One region of the Capilliphycus salinus ALCB114379 genome, then DNA from elsewhere that is predicted to be linked to it. Evidence: riboswitches for the same ligand, from Rfam matches in the RefSeq annotation. Region 1 holds a riboswitch; each other region holds the start of a gene.
What was found. Region 1 has a riboswitch for cobalamin ahead of ACL6C3_RS09760 (energy-coupling factor ABC transporter permease). Riboswitches for the same ligand answer to the same signal wherever they lie in the genome.
Positions count from the first base shown of each region.

Region 2: it holds a riboswitch for cobalamin, as region 1 does, so the genes downstream of both, ACL6C3_RS22155 (sirohydrochlorin chelatase) here and ACL6C3_RS09760 (energy-coupling factor ABC transporter permease) in region 1, are expected to answer to the same signal.
Region 3: it holds a riboswitch for cobalamin, as region 1 does, so the genes downstream of both, cobW (cobalamin biosynthesis protein CobW) here and ACL6C3_RS09760 (energy-coupling factor ABC transporter permease) in region 1, are expected to answer to the same signal.
Region 4: it holds a riboswitch for cobalamin, as region 1 does, so the genes downstream of both, ACL6C3_RS19165 (DUF1636 domain-containing protein) here and ACL6C3_RS09760 (energy-coupling factor ABC transporter permease) in region 1, are expected to answer to the same signal.

Region 1 is NZ_CP178543.1:2,346,546-2,351,335, reverse strand. It holds gene ACL6C3_RS09775 (protein kinase domain-containing protein) at 1-511, opposite strand, end outside; gene ACL6C3_RS09770 ((2Fe-2S) ferredoxin domain-containing protein) at 923-1,813, shown strand; gene ACL6C3_RS09765 (hypothetical protein) at 1,880-2,461, shown strand; cobalamin riboswitch at 2,519-2,684, shown strand; gene ACL6C3_RS09760 (energy-coupling factor ABC transporter permease) at 2,741-3,457, shown strand; gene ACL6C3_RS09755 (energy-coupling factor ABC transporter substrate-binding protein) at 3,467-3,760, shown strand; gene cbiQ (cobalt ECF transporter T component CbiQ) at 3,760-4,563, shown strand; gene ACL6C3_RS09745 (energy-coupling factor ABC transporter ATP-binding protein) at 4,547-4,790, shown strand, end outside.
Region 2 is NZ_CP178543.1:5,467,687-5,472,476, reverse strand. It holds gene ACL6C3_RS22170 (Uma2 family endonuclease) at 1-644, shown strand, start outside; gene ACL6C3_RS22165 (ZIP family metal transporter) at 790-1,581, shown strand; gene ACL6C3_RS22160 (hypothetical protein) at 1,881-2,150, opposite strand; cobalamin riboswitch at 2,425-2,569, shown strand; gene ACL6C3_RS22155 (sirohydrochlorin chelatase) at 2,601-3,599, shown strand; gene ACL6C3_RS22150 (hypothetical protein) at 3,774-4,166, shown strand; gene cutA (divalent-cation tolerance protein CutA) at 4,332-4,664, opposite strand.
Region 3 is NZ_CP178543.1:7,366,635-7,371,424, reverse strand. It holds gene ACL6C3_RS29985 (DJ-1/PfpI/YhbO family deglycase/protease) at 156-1,250, shown strand; gene ACL6C3_RS29980 (hypothetical protein) at 1,348-1,620, shown strand; gene cobW (cobalamin biosynthesis protein CobW) at 1,617-2,663, opposite strand; gene ACL6C3_RS29970 (hypothetical protein) at 2,662-2,790, shown strand; cobalamin riboswitch at 2,834-2,981, opposite strand; gene ACL6C3_RS29965 (hypothetical protein) at 3,088-3,441, opposite strand; gene ACL6C3_RS29960 (DUF3352 domain-containing protein) at 3,612-4,790, opposite strand, start outside.
Region 4 is NZ_CP178543.1:4,751,115-4,755,904, forward strand. It holds gene metE (5-methyltetrahydropteroyltriglutamate--homocysteine S-methyltransferase) at 1-398, opposite strand, end outside; gene ACL6C3_RS19155 (hypothetical protein) at 463-1,119, opposite strand; gene ACL6C3_RS19160 (hypothetical protein) at 1,185-2,153, opposite strand; gene ACL6C3_RS19165 (DUF1636 domain-containing protein) at 2,220-2,600, opposite strand; cobalamin riboswitch at 2,876-3,024, opposite strand; gene ACL6C3_RS19170 (DsrE family protein) at 3,234-3,731, opposite strand; gene ACL6C3_RS19175 (restriction endonuclease) at 3,952-4,623, opposite strand; gene ACL6C3_RS19180 (DNA cytosine methyltransferase) at 4,642-4,790, opposite strand, start outside.

The DNA.
Region 1 (4,790 bases):
CCCCAAAATCAATTAAAACAGGTTTACCCGACGGGTGACGTAAAATAATATTATCCGGCTTAATATCCCGATGAATTAAACCCTGTTTGTGAATGCGATGTAAAATCGGTAAAATACCCAGTAAAATCTCTTTAACTTCCGCCTCGCTTAACCGTCCTAACCGTTGAATTCGAGTTGTTAACGTTTCTCCTTCAATCCATTCTTGAACTAAATAAAACTGTTCTTCTTCTTCAAAATAAGCGTATAATCGAGGAATGCGATCGCTTTTTTCACCCAGTTGTTCTAAAATAGCCGCTTCTCGCCGAAATTGTTCTTGAATTAACGAATAAATTTCAGGACGATTAACACTCGGTTTTAATTGTTTGATCACACAGCGACGACCCGAAGGCATTTGAGTATCTTCTGCGAGAAAGGTTTCGCCAAACCCACCGCTACCAATCGATTGTAAAATGCGATAGCGATTATTGAGGAGTTTTTCCGGATTTGGGGGAGTGTGAGTGAAAACTTGCATAAGGCGACCTTGATAGAGTGAAATCATCTAGTTTCTGCTTAACTTCACTCTATAAACACCTCAAAAAGTTGAGTTCCCCTAACGTACAACTTTCTCAACTATCACAGGTATTTTTACCCCGATTTGCCGTTAAACTCCTAATTTCACTATCCGAACCGATATTCCCCCCTAAATTCCACTGTGACAGCTTGCGTGTTGTCACTCAAATAGAGTAATTCTCATCTCTATGCAGCATTTATCGATTATTTCGGCGATGGCTTATATTTGATAATTTCGTGCTAAAATTATTCAACTCAAACTAATCTCAATCAAACCCATCCAGTTTAACCAACGGCGAGAAAATCTCCTTCAGCGTTTTTTCTGATATTGGAAAGTAACTAAGATTAAATGAAGTCTTAATTTTGCAAGCGAATGAGTGAATTTAATTGCCGGGTCACACCTCTAAACCGTCGAACCGTTGAAGCCACACCCGAAGGCGGAAAGATTGAGTATGAAGATTTTGGTTGTACGGTAGACATCACGGGGCCGTTGCTGTACACTCTGTTTCAAGAGCGCTGGCAGGAGGTTCAGATTGGTCATGTCGTTGAAGGGGGAGTGTTAGAACTCGAATTTACTCAACCCCCGAAATTGTGCATGATTTACGATGGTTATCTCACCGTAGCGACCGAAGCTTGGCATATTCATTTGTGCTTGGAAGATCATCTCGGCGGGCCGCATTGCAAGACCCCTGTGGAGTTGCGACAACGGCGACGAATTCATCGGGCTTCGCTGTATCGACGCTTGAACTCAACTGGAAGACCGACCAGTTGGGGAATTCAGTTTTGGAATGGGGATCAAGAAAATATGATGACAATCTTTTTGCCAAATCCCTGTTTGACGGCCGATGAAGATTTACTTCCTTATAATAAAGCGGATTTGAGTAAATTGGCGCTTTACGAAGAATTGCGAGAAATCTATGTTTTGGGCAATCGTCCCATTCCTTTTAATTCTAATCCCCTCAAGCGGCCTTATTTATCAGTTTGTCGTTCATCCCGTTGTTATCCTTCTCGCCAATGGCAACCGATTTATCAGGCTTTGCAAACGGCCGTTAATCAAGCCGAATTGGAAGTTGATGTGATCACATCGGGTTGTTTGGAAGTGTGTAAACTGGGGCCGGTTGTTTTTTATTCAGGAGATAGAACCTGGTATACTCGCGTAACTCCCGAGGTTGCCAATAAAATTGTAGCGCAACATTTGAGTCAAGGTCAACAACTCACCGAACATTTATATCCTCCCGTTCAATCGAAGTCTATTCAAGAATGATTGTAGAAATATTCGGGTTAATTTTTTAAGAAAAACCCTCTCGAAATCCAAGTTGAGGATAAAAAAATGAGCATAATTCACCCATCCCAAACCCAAAATTATATCTGGGAAAACCGTTGGATTGCCGTTGCTAAAAGTCAGTTTTGGCAAATTTTATTTCTGGCAATCGGTACGGGTAGCACCATCATCTATCCCCACGCCCCTTTAGTTGCTTTTGGTACAATAGCCGGAACGACCCTAAACCGTAAACGGGCAATTTTACTCGGATTAATCGTTTGGTTGGTGAACCAACTTTACGGCTTTCTTATTCGAGATTATCCCCGCAGTCTCGATGCGTTTGCTTGGGGATTAATTATGGGCGTTGGTATTATATTGGTGACGGGATTTGCGAGTATTAGACCTGGGTTCAGTCGCCAACAGGGTTTCGGTCATGTTTTATGGATTATTCTGGCAGCAATCTTTGGATTTGTGTTGTACGAAAGTCTAATTTTACTCGCCTTTCCCGTGCTTACCGATGGTCACAGCATGGGGTGGAATATTCTACAAAAACTGTTTGTGAAAAATATGATTTGGACGGCAGGATTGGGAATTTGTCACGGTTTAGTTTTGCGACTCACCACTCAATTTTCAGCCCAACAGTCTTCTTGATGGAGTTAGAAAGGCGCAAATTAGATGTCTCTATTGATAATTATCCAGTTGTCGTGATACAATACTGCATCTATCGGTTTTAGTGGGGGTCAGCCACTAGAGTTAACGGGGAAAGTTTGGTGAAAATCCAACGCTGTCCCGCAACTGTGATGAGATTTTAGTTGAGATTTTCTACTCATCAAATCTCTTAGTCAGGATGCCCGCCGATGGAAATCTACAAACAACTCAATCTGCGAGGTACAGATGTCAAGAGTGAGTCGAATTTTCAGCCTTGTCGCGATGGCAGGGTTAAGCTTTTATCTCGTTGTCGGCGCCGCATCTCCCGCCCAAGCGATGCACATTATGGAAGGATTTCTTCCGGTGGGTTGGGCGATATTTTGGTGGGTTTTGAGTTTACCTTTTTTCGTTTTGGGCGTGAAATCTTTGACCCAAATTACCCGAGAAAATCCCGAACTTAAATTATTACTGGCTTTGGCGGGAGCATTTAGTTTTGTGCTTTCTGCACTCAAAATTCCTTCTGTTACCGGAAGTTGTTCGCATCCAACCGGAACCGGACTGGGAGCGGTTTTGTTCGGGCCTTCTGTAATGGCCGTATTGGGGAGTTTGGTATTAGTTTTTCAGGCGGTATTACTCGCTCATGGCGGCATTACAACGTTGGGAGCAAACGCTTTTTCGATGGCAATTGTCGGCCCTTGGATTGCCTACGGAATTTATCGTTTATGTTTGAAACAAAGACAACAAAAACTCGGAATTTTTCTCGCCGCAACTCTAGGAAGTTTAGCAACTTATATTGTCACTTCGATTCAACTTGCTCTGGCTTTTCCGGCTGCAACCGGGGGCGTTTTGGCGTCGTTTATTAAATTTGCCGGAATTTTTGCTTTAACCCAACTTCCCCTATCCATCAGCGAAGGTTTGTTAACAGTATTAGTGTGGAACTGGTTACAATCTTACGCCTCGGAAGAACTTCAAACCTTAAAACTTTTGCGAGAGAACTAGGAGAATATTATGCAGTCTGAAAAACAAGGAAATTGGTTTCTAGTTTTAGCCGTGATTGCCTTAGCAATATTACCGTTAATATTTGTTCGGGGAGAATACGGGGGAGCAGATGGCGAAGCAGAGGAAATGATTACAGAAATTCAGCCGAACTATCAACCCTGGTTTAATCCCCTAATTGAAGTACCGAGCGGAGAAATAGAAAGCCTATTATTTGTCTCCCAAGCCGCTATCGGGGCGGGAATTGTTGGCTATGTAATTGGCCTGTACAAAGGTCGTCGGGAGGGAAAAAATCAAAAACCCTAATGCACCATCAAATTGATTCTTTAGCCCATACAAATCGACTGCGTTATCTCCCCCCAGAACACAAACTTCTGTTTGGAATAACCCTGTTTGGTTTGAGTTGGGCGGCATCTTCACCCCTGCAATTTTTAATAACAGTTTGGATTGCAATTTGGATTGTTATTTATGCTCGAATTCCGGCGTCAGTTTACTTGAAATTACAGGCGATTCCGTTCGGATTTTGGTTAACCAGCGTTCCCGCTTTGGCCTTGGGGGGCGTTTGGTTGTCGGATGTGCAGTTGGTTCAAACCGATATTTTTTGGGGCGTAACTTTGGGCAATCTTTTTATCTACATCAGTCAACAAGGACTTCAACAAATTGCCGTTTTATTAACCCGTTCTCTGGTACTAACTTCCTGTATGTACTTTATTTTGTTAACCGTTCCTTTTGTGGAAATTGTGCGGATTTTAAACAAAATAGGCTGTCCTAGTTTGATAACAGAACTGCTAACTTTAATGTATCGGTTCATTTTTCTCCTCACAGAAACCGCCAGCGAACTGTTAACCGCCCAACAAGCCAGAATCGGTTATTGTAATTGGAAAACCGGAATTCGCAGTGTGGGAATAGTCGTCAGTCAACTGTTACAGCGAACTTTAGAAAACTACCGTCAAATTTCTCTGGGATTGACATCGCGGGGATTTACAGGAGAACTAAAAGTTTGGTATATTCGCCGCTATAAACCTAATTTTCGCTATTCTGCTGAAGCGATTTGTGGGTGTTTTTTACTGTTCGTTAATATTGGATGGCATTATGTCACCAGAATCTGAACTTCTCAGTTTTAAAAATGTTGAGTATACTTATCCCTGTAGCCAACATCCTGCGGTTCAAAATCTAACGCTGAAAATTCCCAAACATCAACGCTGTGCGGTTATCGGACGAAATGGTTGCGGAAAAACCACATTATTTCGACTCGCTAATGGATTATATCGTCCTCAACGGGGTATAATAGAATGGCAGGGAAAACCGTTAAACTATGACCGAAAATCCTTAAATC
Region 2 (4,790 bases), 3.1 Mb from region 1:
ATTTACATCTGCAACAATTGTTGCTGTTGATGAAATGTTTGGATTGGCTGTGGAAAGACAAACAAGACTATTTTGCCGCAGGAAATCTTACCATTTATTATAGCCCGAATCAGAAAAAATCGGAATATTTTAGAGGGCCTGATTTTTTCGTGGTACTCGATACCGAACGCAAACCCCGGAAAAGTTGGGTGGTTTGGGAAGAAGGGGGAAAATATCCTCACGTTATTATAGAATTATTATCTAATTCAACGGCTAAAGTAGACCGTACCGAAAAAAAACAAATTTATCAAGAGATTTTCCGGACTCCCGACTATTTTTGGTTCGATCCGAATACTTTGGAATTTCAAGGATTTGAGTTGCTGCGAGGACAATATCAAGAGATTCAACCCAACGAAAATGGATGGCTTTGGAGTACACAATTACAACTTTTTCTCGGGGTTTATGAACATAAATTGAGATTTTTTACTCCCGAAGGTGAATTAGTTCCTACTCCCGAAGAATCAGCCCAAACGGAACATCTACAACGGGAAGCAACCGAACACCAACTCGAAATAGAACGTCAACAAAAAGAAGCCGAACAACAGCGCAATCAAAAATTAGCCGCCAAACTGCGGGAGTTGGGTGTCGATCCTGATATACTATAATTGCAATTGCTTTTTTATTCTAACTCAGTAGGTGAGCAAAAATCAATTAGCGAGAAAACAATAAGTTCGTTGTTAGGCTTAAGCGAATTCAATGTTTGAAAATTGACTAATCCTTCTGTCCACCTCCTAAAATTTTAACGCCTATATGCTGGATTTTATTAAAGATATTCCAACTGTTTATCTGGGATTAATAGGCAGTTTTATCGCCGGAATGGGAACGGGTTTGGGTGCGGTTCCGGTTTTAATTATCCGTCAAATTAGTCAACGAGTTCAAGGGGCGATGTTGGGGTTTGGGGCGGGTGTGATGTTGGCGGCGACCTCATTTTCTTTAATTGTTCCCAGTTTAGAAGCGGCGATCCGACAGACGAATAGTAATGTTTTTTCGGCGTTAATTGTCGTGATTGGAATTTTACTGGGGGGCGCTTTTTTGTGGTACAGCCATCAATATTTTCCCCACGAACATTTTATCAAAGGCCCGGAAGGAAATTACGAGAATTTAAAACGAATTTGGCTGTTTGTAATTGCGATCGCCATTCATAACTTTCCCGAAGGATTGGCGGTTGGGGTCGGTTTTGGGGGCGAAGATGTTGCCAATGGTACCGCTTTGGCGATCGGGATTGGTTTACAAAATATTCCCGAAGGATTTGTGGTAGCCATTGCTTTATTGACTGAAAAATATTCCCGTTTGACCGCATTTAGTATTGCTTTATTTACCGGATTAGTTGAACCGGTGGGCGGGTTAATTGGGGCGGGAGTGGTTTCGGTTGCTCAACCGATTTTACCCTGGGCGATGGCTTTTGCTGCGGGTGCAATGCTATTTGTTATTAGCGATGAAATTATCCCCGAATCTCACAGTCTCGGACAGGAAAAAGAAGCAACCCTCGGGGTGATGCTTGGCTTTGTGATTATGATGTTTTTGGATGTAACTTTAGGGTAGTTTTCGGGTAAAATGGTATAAACTCGATAACACTATCAATCAACTTTCGACTCTACCAATCCCTCACACCAGAAAACTTGACCGCGATCGCGATCGTCCAAATCACGCACAAGTCCAGATCGTGCAACAGCAGTAAACCCGGATCGGTTTGGGAGTCTGAATCTTGAGGGAACAGAGAACAGGTTCATTTTCTAGGTTGAACCCGGTTTCTCACTTGTAGGTTGGGTTGAAGAATGAAACCCAACATTACTGAGCATGGATCGAGCGAAAATTGAAAAGCTCAATACAGGCTCAAACCATTAGTCTACCCGTTCCAACTGCCAAAGGATTTGATTTCCCTCACGGCGAACTCGGGAAACCTCCCAATTCCGCCAAGCCCAGTTATCACCGCGACTGGTGACAGCACTCGCATTGACATCCATGAGATCGGCCAATTCGGAACTACTGATCAAGTAGCGCTTGCTGGCAATTTCGTCAGCAATATGCAAGGTTTCTATCAAATTGCGAAGTTGGTTAACCCTAACCTCGCGGGGTAACACTTCTTGTGTATCATTCGTTATGTCGTTCATAGCGTCAGTCAGAAACAGCAAGATTAGAGTTTAGGTTATCACAAAAGATTTTATCGTTATGTTAGCAATCCTGCCAACTTTGTGAGAAACATTTACGAAAATTGATCCCAAACCGCTTGCAGACGAAATTAACAAAATGGACAATCAATCGCGATCGCGAACATTAACAGACAACGGGACAAATATTCAAATCCGATCGCAACAGATCGGGTTCAATTTGTCCCTTGATTCACTAAATTATTTTGATTCGTGACATTTGCTGCAAAATCATCTTAACTTGCTATGCTATAAAAGCATTACTCAGTTAATCGTAACCTGTTGGGAAACTCCGGTGAAAGTCCGGGGCTGTGCGGCAACTGTAAGTCAGTTCGCAGCGATCTTGACGAGCCAGAATGCCAACTTGTTACCTAAAACCGACATCCCGCCTAGCACGGGGAAGGAGCAAAATTCTTGATTATTAATCCAACCGCAAATTTCAACCTCAGCCTTCCGCCTTTGCCCTTGCAACGTCCCCTGTTGCTGATCGGACACGGGACAAAGGACACAGAAGGCCGCCAAACGTTTATCGATTTTGCGGAGGCTTATCAAAGCCTTGACCATTCTCGCCCGGTGATTCCTTGTTTTCTCGAACTCACAGGCCCGACCATAGCCGAAGGCATTGAACGCTGCATCAAACAAGGTTATACCGAATTGTCAGCCTTACCGTTGCTGTTATTTGCGGCCCGCCACAACAAATTTGATATTACCAACGAACTCGATCGCTGCCGAGAAACCTATCCTCAACTGAAGTTTCATTATGGACGTCATTTTGGGATTAACCCCCTAATTTTGGAGTTATGGAAAACGCGGTTGGCCGAACTCGATCGCCCCGATATTGAGCGATCGGAAACGGTGATCTTATTTGTGGGGCGGGGTTCTTCCGATCCGGACGCCAACAGCGACGTCTACAAACTGGCTCGGATGGTGTGGGAAGGAAGCGGTTATCAAACGGTGGAAACCTGTTTTATCGGCATTACTCACCCGCGTCTAGAAGAAGGTTTTCGTCGCGCCCGGTTGTATCAGCCCAAACGGATCATTGTCTTGCCTTATTTCTTGTTTACCGGGGTGTTGGTCAAGAAAATTTTTGACATTACCGCCCAACAGCAAGAAGAATATCCCGAGATTAGCATGACTTGTTTGCCGGAAATGGGGATTCAACCCCAACTGCTGCAACTGTTACGCGATCGCGAAATTGAAACCCAACTCGGCCAAGTGCAGATGAACTGTGAAGCCTGTAAGTTCCGGTTGGCTGCGGTTTCTGGCGACTCCCACGCTCATCACCACCACGATCATCACCATCACGCTCATCACCATCACGATCATCATCACAGCCACGATCATTCCCATCAGGCTGTTGACCCCTACGCCGATCCGCAAAAATATCATCAGCGAATTTGGCAAACGCCTTAACAGTCACCAGTTATTAGAGTTGTCAGTTGTCAGTAACTCCTGACTTCTGACTTCTGAGTTCTGACTTCTATCTGTCCCCTGTTGCCTATTGGAGATCGGGGGGAAACACGCTATATTTAGAGTCTAGGCAGAGTTAATTTGTCAAAAACCCTATCTATGGTGTTATAAGTAACTATGACTGCTCTTCCCCTTTCTCCCTGGGAACTGGAAAACCCACAACAACTCGCCGAATTATTGACAACCGCCCAAACCTGGAAAGAAGTAGAGGCTTTGGGTCAAGCTTACTCTCACTGGAAACGGGAGGCGTGGGAGTTATTGTCTCCACAGAAACGGGAATATATCCAACAACTCAAACAGTGGAAAGATTGTCCGAGCGCTCAAAAATTTCCTCCCGGTTGTACAGTTGAGCGAATTAACAGCACTCAAGGACTCACAGGACAGGTGATTAATTACTGGAGTGCTTACGGTATTGATTATGTCACATTCAGGGTCGGACAGGATATTGACTGGTGTGGTGCGGTTTATTTGCGGAGAGTTAATCTGGAGAATCAATCCTCTGAACGTTAACTTCGAGTTTCTCAAAGTATAGCTTTTCTAAGTCCTTTTTTGAGGGCTTTTTTTGTCAGCCAGGGATAGAAATCCCTGGTTTTTTTTCAGTGTTTCAAGATTGACCCAGAAATGAATTTAGGCGCCGCCCGTCGATTTTTTTGGGGTTGAATTGAGCAATTGAAATTAATTCAAGGAATGGGAATTCACCGTTTGACCAATCCACTGAAGATAAGGCAAAGAACCGGCAACAATCGGAAGGGCGATAATTTCAGGAACCTCGTAGGAATGCAGTTGACGGATTTTGGCTTCTAAAGCTTCAAATTGAGTTAAATCGGTTTTAATCGTCAGTTGCCATTCTTCATCCGAACAAACTTCATCAGACCAAGTGTAAATCGAACGAATCGGACTCAGACTCACACAGGCGGCGAGTTTAGCTTCAACTAAAGCAAATGCGATCGCCTCCGCTTCAGTTTGAGAACCTGCCGTCACCAAAACAATACCATAATTTGTTGTCATATCAAATTTGATTTCCAATTAAGCGAAGTAATAATAATCCCTCAAATCAATACCTTACACCCAAACGCCCGTATCGCTCAAAGCCCAAAGACGGAAGTTCGCCACCAATACCAACAGCCTCAAAAC
Region 3 (4,790 bases), 2.7 Mb from region 1:
CGAGAAGCCGGGTTTTTAATCCTGCCATTGAAGCAATTCCCTCTCGGGGTAGAGGAATAATCTAGGCTTAATTTCCTATACTAAAGATTGTATATCCAAATTCTTTTCGTTTATTACCCTGTTAACAATTGTTGTATTAGTACGGAAACTATAAAATGACATCACTATCAAATGGTTCAAGTTCCAAACGAGTTGCTATTTTACTCGAAAGTGGTTTTGAAGACTCCGAATTTCAAATCCCTTATACCGCATTACAAAAAGCGGGCGCGAAAACGGTAATTATCGGTTCTCGCATGAACGACGAATACGAAGGAAAGCGGGGTCAAGCCTCCGCCAAACCCGACGCTACGGCCGCAGAAGTTCGTTCAGAAGACTTTGATGCCATTTTCATCCCCGGTGGTAACGCTCCCGACAAAGTTCGTCGCAACCCCCATGCGGTGAGACTGATTATCGATGGTATGGCCCAAGGTTTACCCATCGCCGCCATTTGTCACGGCCCACAAGTCTTAATAGATGCGGATGTTTTACGAGGTAAACAAGCGACCGGTTTTAAAGCCATTCGCAAAGATATTCAAAATGCCGGGGCGACCTATGTTAACGAACCTGTTGTGGTTGATGGTAACTTAATTACTTCCCGTCAGCCGAGTGATTTAGCCATGTTTACGGTAACATTATTAAGTTACCTCAATTTGGGCATGGAAGGGGTCACGTTACCCGATCCCACCGACCAAACGTTTGAATGGTGGACGCTGGCCGAACAGTGGCAAGGTTCGAGCAAAAATGATATTGTTAATGCGCTCAATACGGCGATCGTGGGCGAACGTTATACTTTAGCCGCTTTTAAAGAGTATAACAAACAAGTTTCTGACCCCGAATTGGTGATTCTTTTCCGAGAAGCCATCGGCACAAAAGAACGTCATATTGAACTGTTAGAAGCCCGTCTGCGGGACTTTGACGAACAGGTAACTTGGCAAGCAATGGGAAGCGAAGCTTTCGCCAAATTGCAAGGTTGGTTACAGTCTAATAGTAGCGATCAAGATTTGATGCGACGGGCTTTAGGCGATATCCAAACCGGTATTATTGATGCTTCTCATTTGTCGGTTCAAATTACCGATCCGGCTACGGCTTTTGTATTACAAGAAATCGAAGAAAATCTTCGTCGTCACGAAGAATTATTTGCCACGTTATATCGGACTCGTTTGGGCGAAAATGTTCAAGCTCCCATGCCTACAACCATCGCAGTGAGTTAAGGGAGTAACTTAAAATTTAGGAAGTTCAGAAAGAATTGAATTAATCTTCTTCTTTCTGCTTCCTAATCTCTAACAACTTAATACGGGAGATTTAGAGATGAATTTACTGGATTTGATTGCATTAGTTTTAGAAACCATTGTCATTGGTATCTTTACCTTACAATGCGTTCAGCATCATTCTCTATTGCGATCGGCTTTAGTTTTACTGGTGGTTTTATTCCTCACCTATAGCAGCAGTCTCGCTGCATTAGCCGCTCCTTATTTCCAGACTATCACCTCACAGAATTATCCGACAAAACATTTTACAGAAAGTAGAATTAACCTCTCTACTCCTCTTGAATTGAATCCAACCGTCGTCGGACAGCATTAATTTAAAATCGCCCGTTCCACCGCAGTAGAATTGAGTTTTCGCCCAATAAAAACTAAACGAGTTTGGCGGAGTTCATCGCTTAACCACAGGCGATCATAAAACGAATCAAAGCGATTTCCCACCCCTTGCAAGACCATTCGCATCGGTTTTTGGGGAACGTGAACAAAGCCTTTTATTCGATAAATTTCCTCTTGTTTGACCAAATCTTGCAATTTTTCAATTAACGTTTTCGGTTCAAAAGCTTGCTCAACGATAAGCTGTACCGAATTAATCTCATCATCATGTTCGTGTTCTTCTTCGTGATCGTGATGAGAGTGACGGCTTTCTAAATTATCTTCTACAGCCGCATTAAAACCCAGTAAAAGATTCGTTTCTACCTCTCCTTGCTGACAGGAAACAACCTTAACACCGGGGGGAAGTTCTTGTTGTAACCATTCTCGAACTTTAGTTAAGGAAGCTGGATCAATTAAATCGGTTTTTGTTAATAAAACCAAATCCGCACAAGCCAACTGATCTTCAAATAACTCCTCAATGGGGGTTTCATGTTCCAAATTCGGATCGGCTTGGCGTTGAGCTTCTAAAGCCTCTAAATCTCCGACTAAAGTGCCGGCAGCCAAAGCTTGAGCATCGACAACCGTCAGCACCCCATCAACCGTTGCATGATTGCGAATTTCCGGCCAACGAAACGCTTGAACCAACGGTTTAGGTAAAGCCAATCCCGAGGTTTCTACCAGTATACAATCAATTTGGTCGCGGCGTTTAAGAAGTTCCTGCATCGTCGGGTAAAATTCCTCTTGAACGGTGCAGCACAAACAGCCATTTGTCAGTTCAACAATGTTATTTTGAGGATTATTTTGAGGGAGTTCGTCGTCTTCGCAAACCTGACAGGAACGCAACAGTTCCCCATCAATTCCCACTTCCCCAAATTCATTAACTAAAACGGCGATTTTACGCCCTTGATTGTTTTGCAAGAGATGACGAACTAAAGTGGTTTTTCCGGCGCCTAAAAATCCGGTAACAACGGTAACGGGTATTTTGTGCATGGTTGGAATTTTTGAAGATTATTTTACTGTTAGTCAGTCGGGTAAGTCCGTTAAAATCTTGATGGAAAGAGTTGCAAATCTAGAACTTCTCGATGTAGCGACCGAAGTTGAAAGGTTAGGCGGTTAATGCAGATCAAATTTAACACTATCTGTACCTCGCAGACGCGCTCAGAGTGGACGGAAACATCGGCGGGCATCCTGACTCAGAGAAGGTTTATCCTCTCGTTACAGTTGCGGGACAGTGCTAGATTTTCACTAGGCTTTCCCCCTTGCATCCAATGGCTGATCCCCATCAGAACCGATATCGTTACAAGAATATCACAATATTATCGCGACTACTCGCTTTGTTTTGTCTAAAACCGATCAGAAAATTTTATCCCAAAGGATGAGGACAAAAGCCGCCTCATCGGAGACTATAGAAGCGTTAGGCGATGTTTGTGGTATCTTTATTCTTGCTGCAACTCGGGCTTTCGCAGGGGGGAGTTGAAGTTAGAGAGATTTTCTGATCGCTATTTTCCCGTTCAACCAGAGGAGGCGCCGTCATCCGATATTGAACAATATCACCCGGATCGGATTTAATTTTTGGCTTGGCTCGACGTTCGAGGTGAGATAATGGAATCACAATCGGCCAGAGTAGGGCTGCGGCTCCCAGAACGATCCAAGAGCTTTTATTCGTCTTTGGAGTGCTTTGGTCTTGGAAGAATTTTCTTAAGCAATGAGCAAAGAAGATCACACCAATTAGAACATAACCTCGAACCAAAAAGGTAAGAATCATCATTTTAAAGTTTAATTCTTTTTATAAATGACAAAACAGAGGCATCGCTCCTCCTTTCTATACCCTATCAATTTTTGGTCGCCATGACTTCCGTTATTATACCGATTTTCCGGGGTCAAATTTCGGTTTGAAGGATGGTGTTTTTCTGTAAATATACTGAGACCCCATATAAACTATTCGGGTAAATTCTCCTGATTTTCTGGGCTAGAAGTGGTCTCCGTCGGAGTAGATGAACTCGGTTGAGTATCGTCTTTGATGTTCACAAAAATATCATAGCGAGTGCTGCGATCGCTGACCACTGCGGCGCTCACCCCTATTGATCGGATCGCATTCACCCACACCGCTTGGGGAGGGGGAAGCTGAGGTAAAGAAAGATTACGGCGATCGAAAGCCCGTTGGACATCGACAAAGAAACTGCCATTATTCGGACTTAATTCCGTGGGAACAGTTTCGCGAAATAGCGGATCTGAGGCGATCGCCGTCTCCGGTTCTGGTAAAATTTGATTGGCAATCGGGGCGCCCAAAGTAGCAAATAACACATTGTTATCCAACCACCCGCGAACCACACTAAATCCGCCGTAGGGAGAAGTCCATTTAACCACAGGTTGGCCATCAACTTGGGTCGATTCTACCCGAAAATCTTTAGACTTCATCGACGCATCCAACTTTTCTAAGGCGGTTTCTGCGGCTTGGCGATCTCTGGTTTCCACCATCAAAGCCAATCCCGCCGAAAACTTTTGGGGGGTTTCTTTATTGGGAACAGCCGGAATTAAAGACAGGGAAAATTCTCCATCCATCCAACTCAAAAAGTCTTGATCCAAGTCCATTTGGGTAGCTTGTTTTAAACTCGATCGCAGGGTTTCGGGATTAAAAGGAGCAATAGGATTAGAAACCGCATCTTTGCTATAATCTTGCCAGAGTCGCTGCAAATTTCCCCCCGCCATCACCATCATCGCATTATTCGGAATCCATTTCAGCATTTCCTGAGATTCGTTTTCAACCGCCAAGGTTTTTTGACTGCTCGGTTTATACCAAGAAATCCCTTTAAAATTAATTCCCCCGGCTTCAAAAATCACACTGCTGACAAACCCTTGATGCTGCTGTAATTTCTCAAGATTTTCAGGCGGAATGGGTTGAGCGGAGGTAAAAGAAGCCACACTCGCGGCGACAGGAATATTCAGATAAACTTGAGCAAAAGCTCTCGGCGTTTGAATTTTTTCCACCGCATTGGCATAACCGGGCGTTTTGGCGATCGACGCCTCCCCCCGGTAAGTATCGATCGTGCGATCGGTGGCGTTAGCATCGGTTGTGACCAGCAAGAACTTTTCACCCAAAACGGCGATCGAGTAATT
Region 4 (4,790 bases), 2.4 Mb from region 1:
AAGTTGGCTTCGGGTTTAATATCGGCACTAATTTCAGGAACGAGATAATGGTAATTTGTATCAAACCATTTGGTCATTTCCAAAGCGGCGATACCCTCTTTTCCTCGCGCCATTGCAAAGTAGCGTTCTAACCCGGAAAAGGCTTGAAAACGGGCGGGAATTAACCCCAAACGAATCACCCAATCTAAAACTTGGTCGTAAAGCGTGGCATCTCCAATTCCAATCTTTTTAATATTGGCTTCGGCTTGGGTTTTCCAGCCTTGTTCCTCAATTTCTCGCGCCGTTTGTAACAGTTCGTCGGCGGTAATCTCACTCCGCCAAAACGACTCTAAAGCTTTTTTAACTTCGCGATTTTTACCAATACGAGGATATCCGAGTGTAGAGGTGGTAATTGCCATTGAATCTCCTTTTATTGTTGAGAGAATACTTGAGAACGTCTTCAGTTGAGACTTTCTTTAAACTTCAGAATTTTTGACCGCAACCGGGGGGACGGTAGCCCGACTGAGAAGGAACGGTTTGAATGATTAGCCCCATAAATAGACTGTGAATCGCCGATAAACTCATCGCCCAAACCGCATCTTTTACAAAAATTCGCCACAATATTTCTGCGGTAAAACCATGTCCGCCCATCAAATCCGCAATCAGTACAATACTGCCTTCAAACAGGGCATAACCGCCCACAATTGCCACAATTAACCAAATGAGATAACCCCAAAAGTTAATCCGGCTAAATCGGGGTCTGAGGGTAATTAATCCCGTCACAATGATTGTACCGATTCCCATTACCAAACCCCAGGTAAACAATTCTTTTGTTTGAGGATATTGGCGGATGGTAAAACCATACAATTGATTGGCAAACCAAATCATTAAAGCGGTGAATATCGCTTTTTTGCGGGGGAGAGTATTGCCAGTAACAGCCGCAAACCCAACTAAAGGAACGTGGGGATAAATTACACTGCTGAAGCTGCCAATTCCGACTAGGAAAAACGACCAACTATCACCTTTGGCGATGGCATTCCAAGCCGCTTCCCAGAGGCTTGAACTGCCTGAAGGAAAGGGTTTAATTGATTCCGAATGGAGAATGAAAGAGCGTTCAAAACGCTTGACATCAGATCTCATCTTTTCTCCTATTTAGAGGAGAGTGAGGCGATAGAAAATCTCTGGACTCACTCTTATATTTTATCTTAATTTCGAGAAACCGTTTGACGATTTTTTAACAGCCATTTGCCGATAATTCCGAAAGTAATTAACCCCAAAATTGAGGATGGTTCGGGAATAGCTGCCGCATGAATTACCCCAATTGCTTCTAAATCAAAACCGCCAGAACCCGGAATTGGAGTTTGCCAGGGGTCATAAATCGGATTGCCTTGGGAGTCCAAGAAAGCGCCGTTCCCCGGAATATCAACGATGCGAACATAATTGATATTATTCAGGTCAATTTCTCCGGAAAAAGTTGCCAGAGAATCCGTCAGTACATCCAGGTCAAAAGGAGTTCCCCAAGAACTTTGAACAAATTCTTCGTCGGAAATCACAACCCCATTATTAACGTGTTTTCCCGCCAAATTATAAACCTGGGTTGCATCCAATTGTCCGAAGGGTTCGAGGGGGTTTTGAGTCAGAGAAATACTGGGAAACCGCAGAAAATCAGTCCCGTTACTGGAAACTTCCACATAAGCTAATTCGGCGAAAAGGTTGCCCGTTTCTGCAAACCCAATTCCATTTTCAAATACGGCAAAATCGGCCCCCGCTTTATTTACAATAGGCTTGTCAAAGGTTAAAGTAATTTGACCGGGAGAAACGCCTGCTGCAATTTGTTCGGCGGTTAATTCTCCCAAAGAGGCAATCCCGTCAAAAGCGGCTGTAACCGGCCCCAAGGTTTTCTCTGGGGTTAACCATCGTTCTTCGACTCCCGGCGTGGGTTGATAGTCTATAAATTCTGTCGCCCAACCCACAAATATCGGGTTAATACTATTATTCTGCGTCACCAAACCTTCACCATCAGAACCGATAAATCCTGGAATGCCGGAGTCTATTTTTCCGGGGTCGGATGTTGACCCAGAAAAGGTTGCGGCTGCCGCTTCGTGGGCGGTTAAGGTTAGCAGAAATAGGGTCAAAAATGAGCCAATATTTTGAACCCATGACAAATTTTTCATTTGAGTTTTTCCTTTGAAAATTTCTTGAGTTTGACTAATCGTTAACTTCGGCAAAAGTTAACTAACTTACCGATTGAGTTGGGGTGGAACGCAAGCAATAATTCGCTGTTTTAGGAGTTCGGGTCGTTCTTTTCTGGGCAATTTTCCATCCGGTTTTAGATAATATTTGCTGGCACATTCTAGGATTGAATGTGCCGCATCCGGGGAGGAAAGATTTCCAAATAAATAGGTGGGTTTTTGGGACGCAGAAAAAGCAACGACACAGGAACGTTTGCAAGCGCTCATGCAGGTAACGGGTTCAATTGAAAATTCAGCTTTCAACTCCCAAGTTTCGGAAAGTTGAGACAGTTGCTGATGCAATTTTTCCCCGCCACTTTCCCCAACGCGCTGGTTTCCTTTCCAGACACTCGCACAGGCCGTGCAGACAAAAATTGTGTGTTTAGTCATTAGAAATTGTCGGGCGAACCTAACCGGAACACCCTATTTTTTGGGAAGAATTGACCATCTAGAAACTAACTCCAATTTCGTTAGTTCGTGCAATCGAAATAGGCAATATTGACCTCAAAAAAATTGAGGCGATTCTTCTTTTTTGCAAATTGCCATCGCAGCTTATTCTGGAGGTTTTTCCCGCTCCAAACCAGTGCTGTGACTCAGATGAAAACGTAACGTATCGAATTGTAAAAAGACTAATCCAAACACTATCTGTACCTCGCAGACGCGCAAATAAAACACTATCAATCGGCGGGCATTCTGACTCAGAACCTTGAATTAAGATTCATCACAGTTGCGGGACAGCGACGGATTTGCACCGAACTTTCCCCCTTGCGTCTAATGGCTGATCCCCATTAGAACCGATAGGCGTATGATATCACATCTGTGAGATTTTGGACAAATTTTTATTTAATAATTAAAAAAAGATTTTCTTCTCCCGGTAGGAGAACGGTCGGGGATGAGGTTCTGACCCTCGAAAGAAGAATCACACAATTAAGTTGAGTGACTTGCCATTATAAATCACTCAACATCGCGTTTAATTTTCTCTAATTTTTGCAGGAAAACTCCTAGAAATTCATCTTTGAACTGTTAATATGAAACCGTGACCGTGTTGGGATCAAAAAGAAGTGGCAGCGCTGCTCCTTGTTCTCCGAGAACAACACCTTCAATAAAGTCCGCCTGAGTTAATCCGGCTTCGCGAGAGCAACTCGGACAAACAATAACTTTTCCTCCATCTTGGATGAACGCTTGCAATTTTTGATGAATATTCAAGTTACTGTTACCTTCGGTTGCGGGAAGTCGCTCTCGATCTACTAAATATACACCCCGCACATTCAAGAATATTGTAGTCGGTTGATGTCCCTTTTTCAAGGCATTATGCGCCAGAGAAATCGCCATATTTGCTGTCCATGTATCATCGGTTGTTAGGTTAACAAACAGTCCTCCTCGCTCCACCTGGTTTTCAGTTGCTTGAGCCGATGTCGTTTCCGATAGAGCGGGTAAATGATTGGCTGTAGCGATGAAACTTGAACCCACTAACCCACTCAAAATTGAAGTTGTCAACAGAGAAAGAAATTTAGATTGCATCGGGTTGGCCTCCGACAATTTCTTCAAAAACAACAAACCCGCCGTCATCAGAACAGCAGGTTGCTAGGCACTGAAAAGTTTCTATCAGCCTTTTTTAGCTGGTTTGAGGACGTATGGAATAACCTTTTCACGGGTTTAACTTAATTATTGAGCGACAAGCCAACCCTGTCAAAAGACGGCCTGTCAAACATTAAAAGACTGTAATATTCACGCAGGCATTTTATAATAATCTTCCCCTCAACAAATTTTCAACTCCTAATGTCTGCTTCTGTGCTTGTTCAATTATTCTTCTATACTGTAATCTCCACTGCAAAGCATTAGAAATCGTTAGATAGCCAAGTTCGGGCGGTTGATTGATAATCCGATCTGCTAATAATTCACGTCCAATTTCATCCAAAGGTAAATTACGTTCCTCTAAAAAAGCAATGATATCATCTTTGTTTCCTTGACGGCGTAGAATCTCTCTTAAACCGTATGTGGTTTGATAGTCTCCGGTGCGTTCCTTTTCTACAAAAATAGCGTGTTGAAAATTTAAAGTCGCAGTCCGAGATTCGTGAATATCGAGTTTTTCATAAGCAAAAACAAGGAGATGATAGCCGAGTCCGTAGATTTTATGACTCGCATCACGAAACGGACAGGAAGATTGAGGTTGACGAATTGAGGTTACTTTTAAATCAACTTCTAATTCAGGAAAATCAATTCCACTCGCAGCACTTCCCAACGTGTAGGAGTATTTAATTCGCAAATATTGATTAAATGTTTGTTTTACATAAGTTCCCACCGCCTTCCCATCTGTGATACCGTAAAGCTGAGGAATGGCTCTAGTTCTCAACTCCTGAACAAAGTTTCCGGCTTCTATTTTGAGAAGGGATAAAGTTAGCACTCTCGTCATAACCTTAATAATTCCAACTTAAATCGGTAACTTTAATTGTTCCCATTTTTTAGATTTAAACTCAATATTTTTCCGACCTATTCGCCGACAAATCCATTCAACACAAGCGGGAACCACCGCATTTCCATATAACATATATTGATCATAAACCCTCGCCACTCTACACC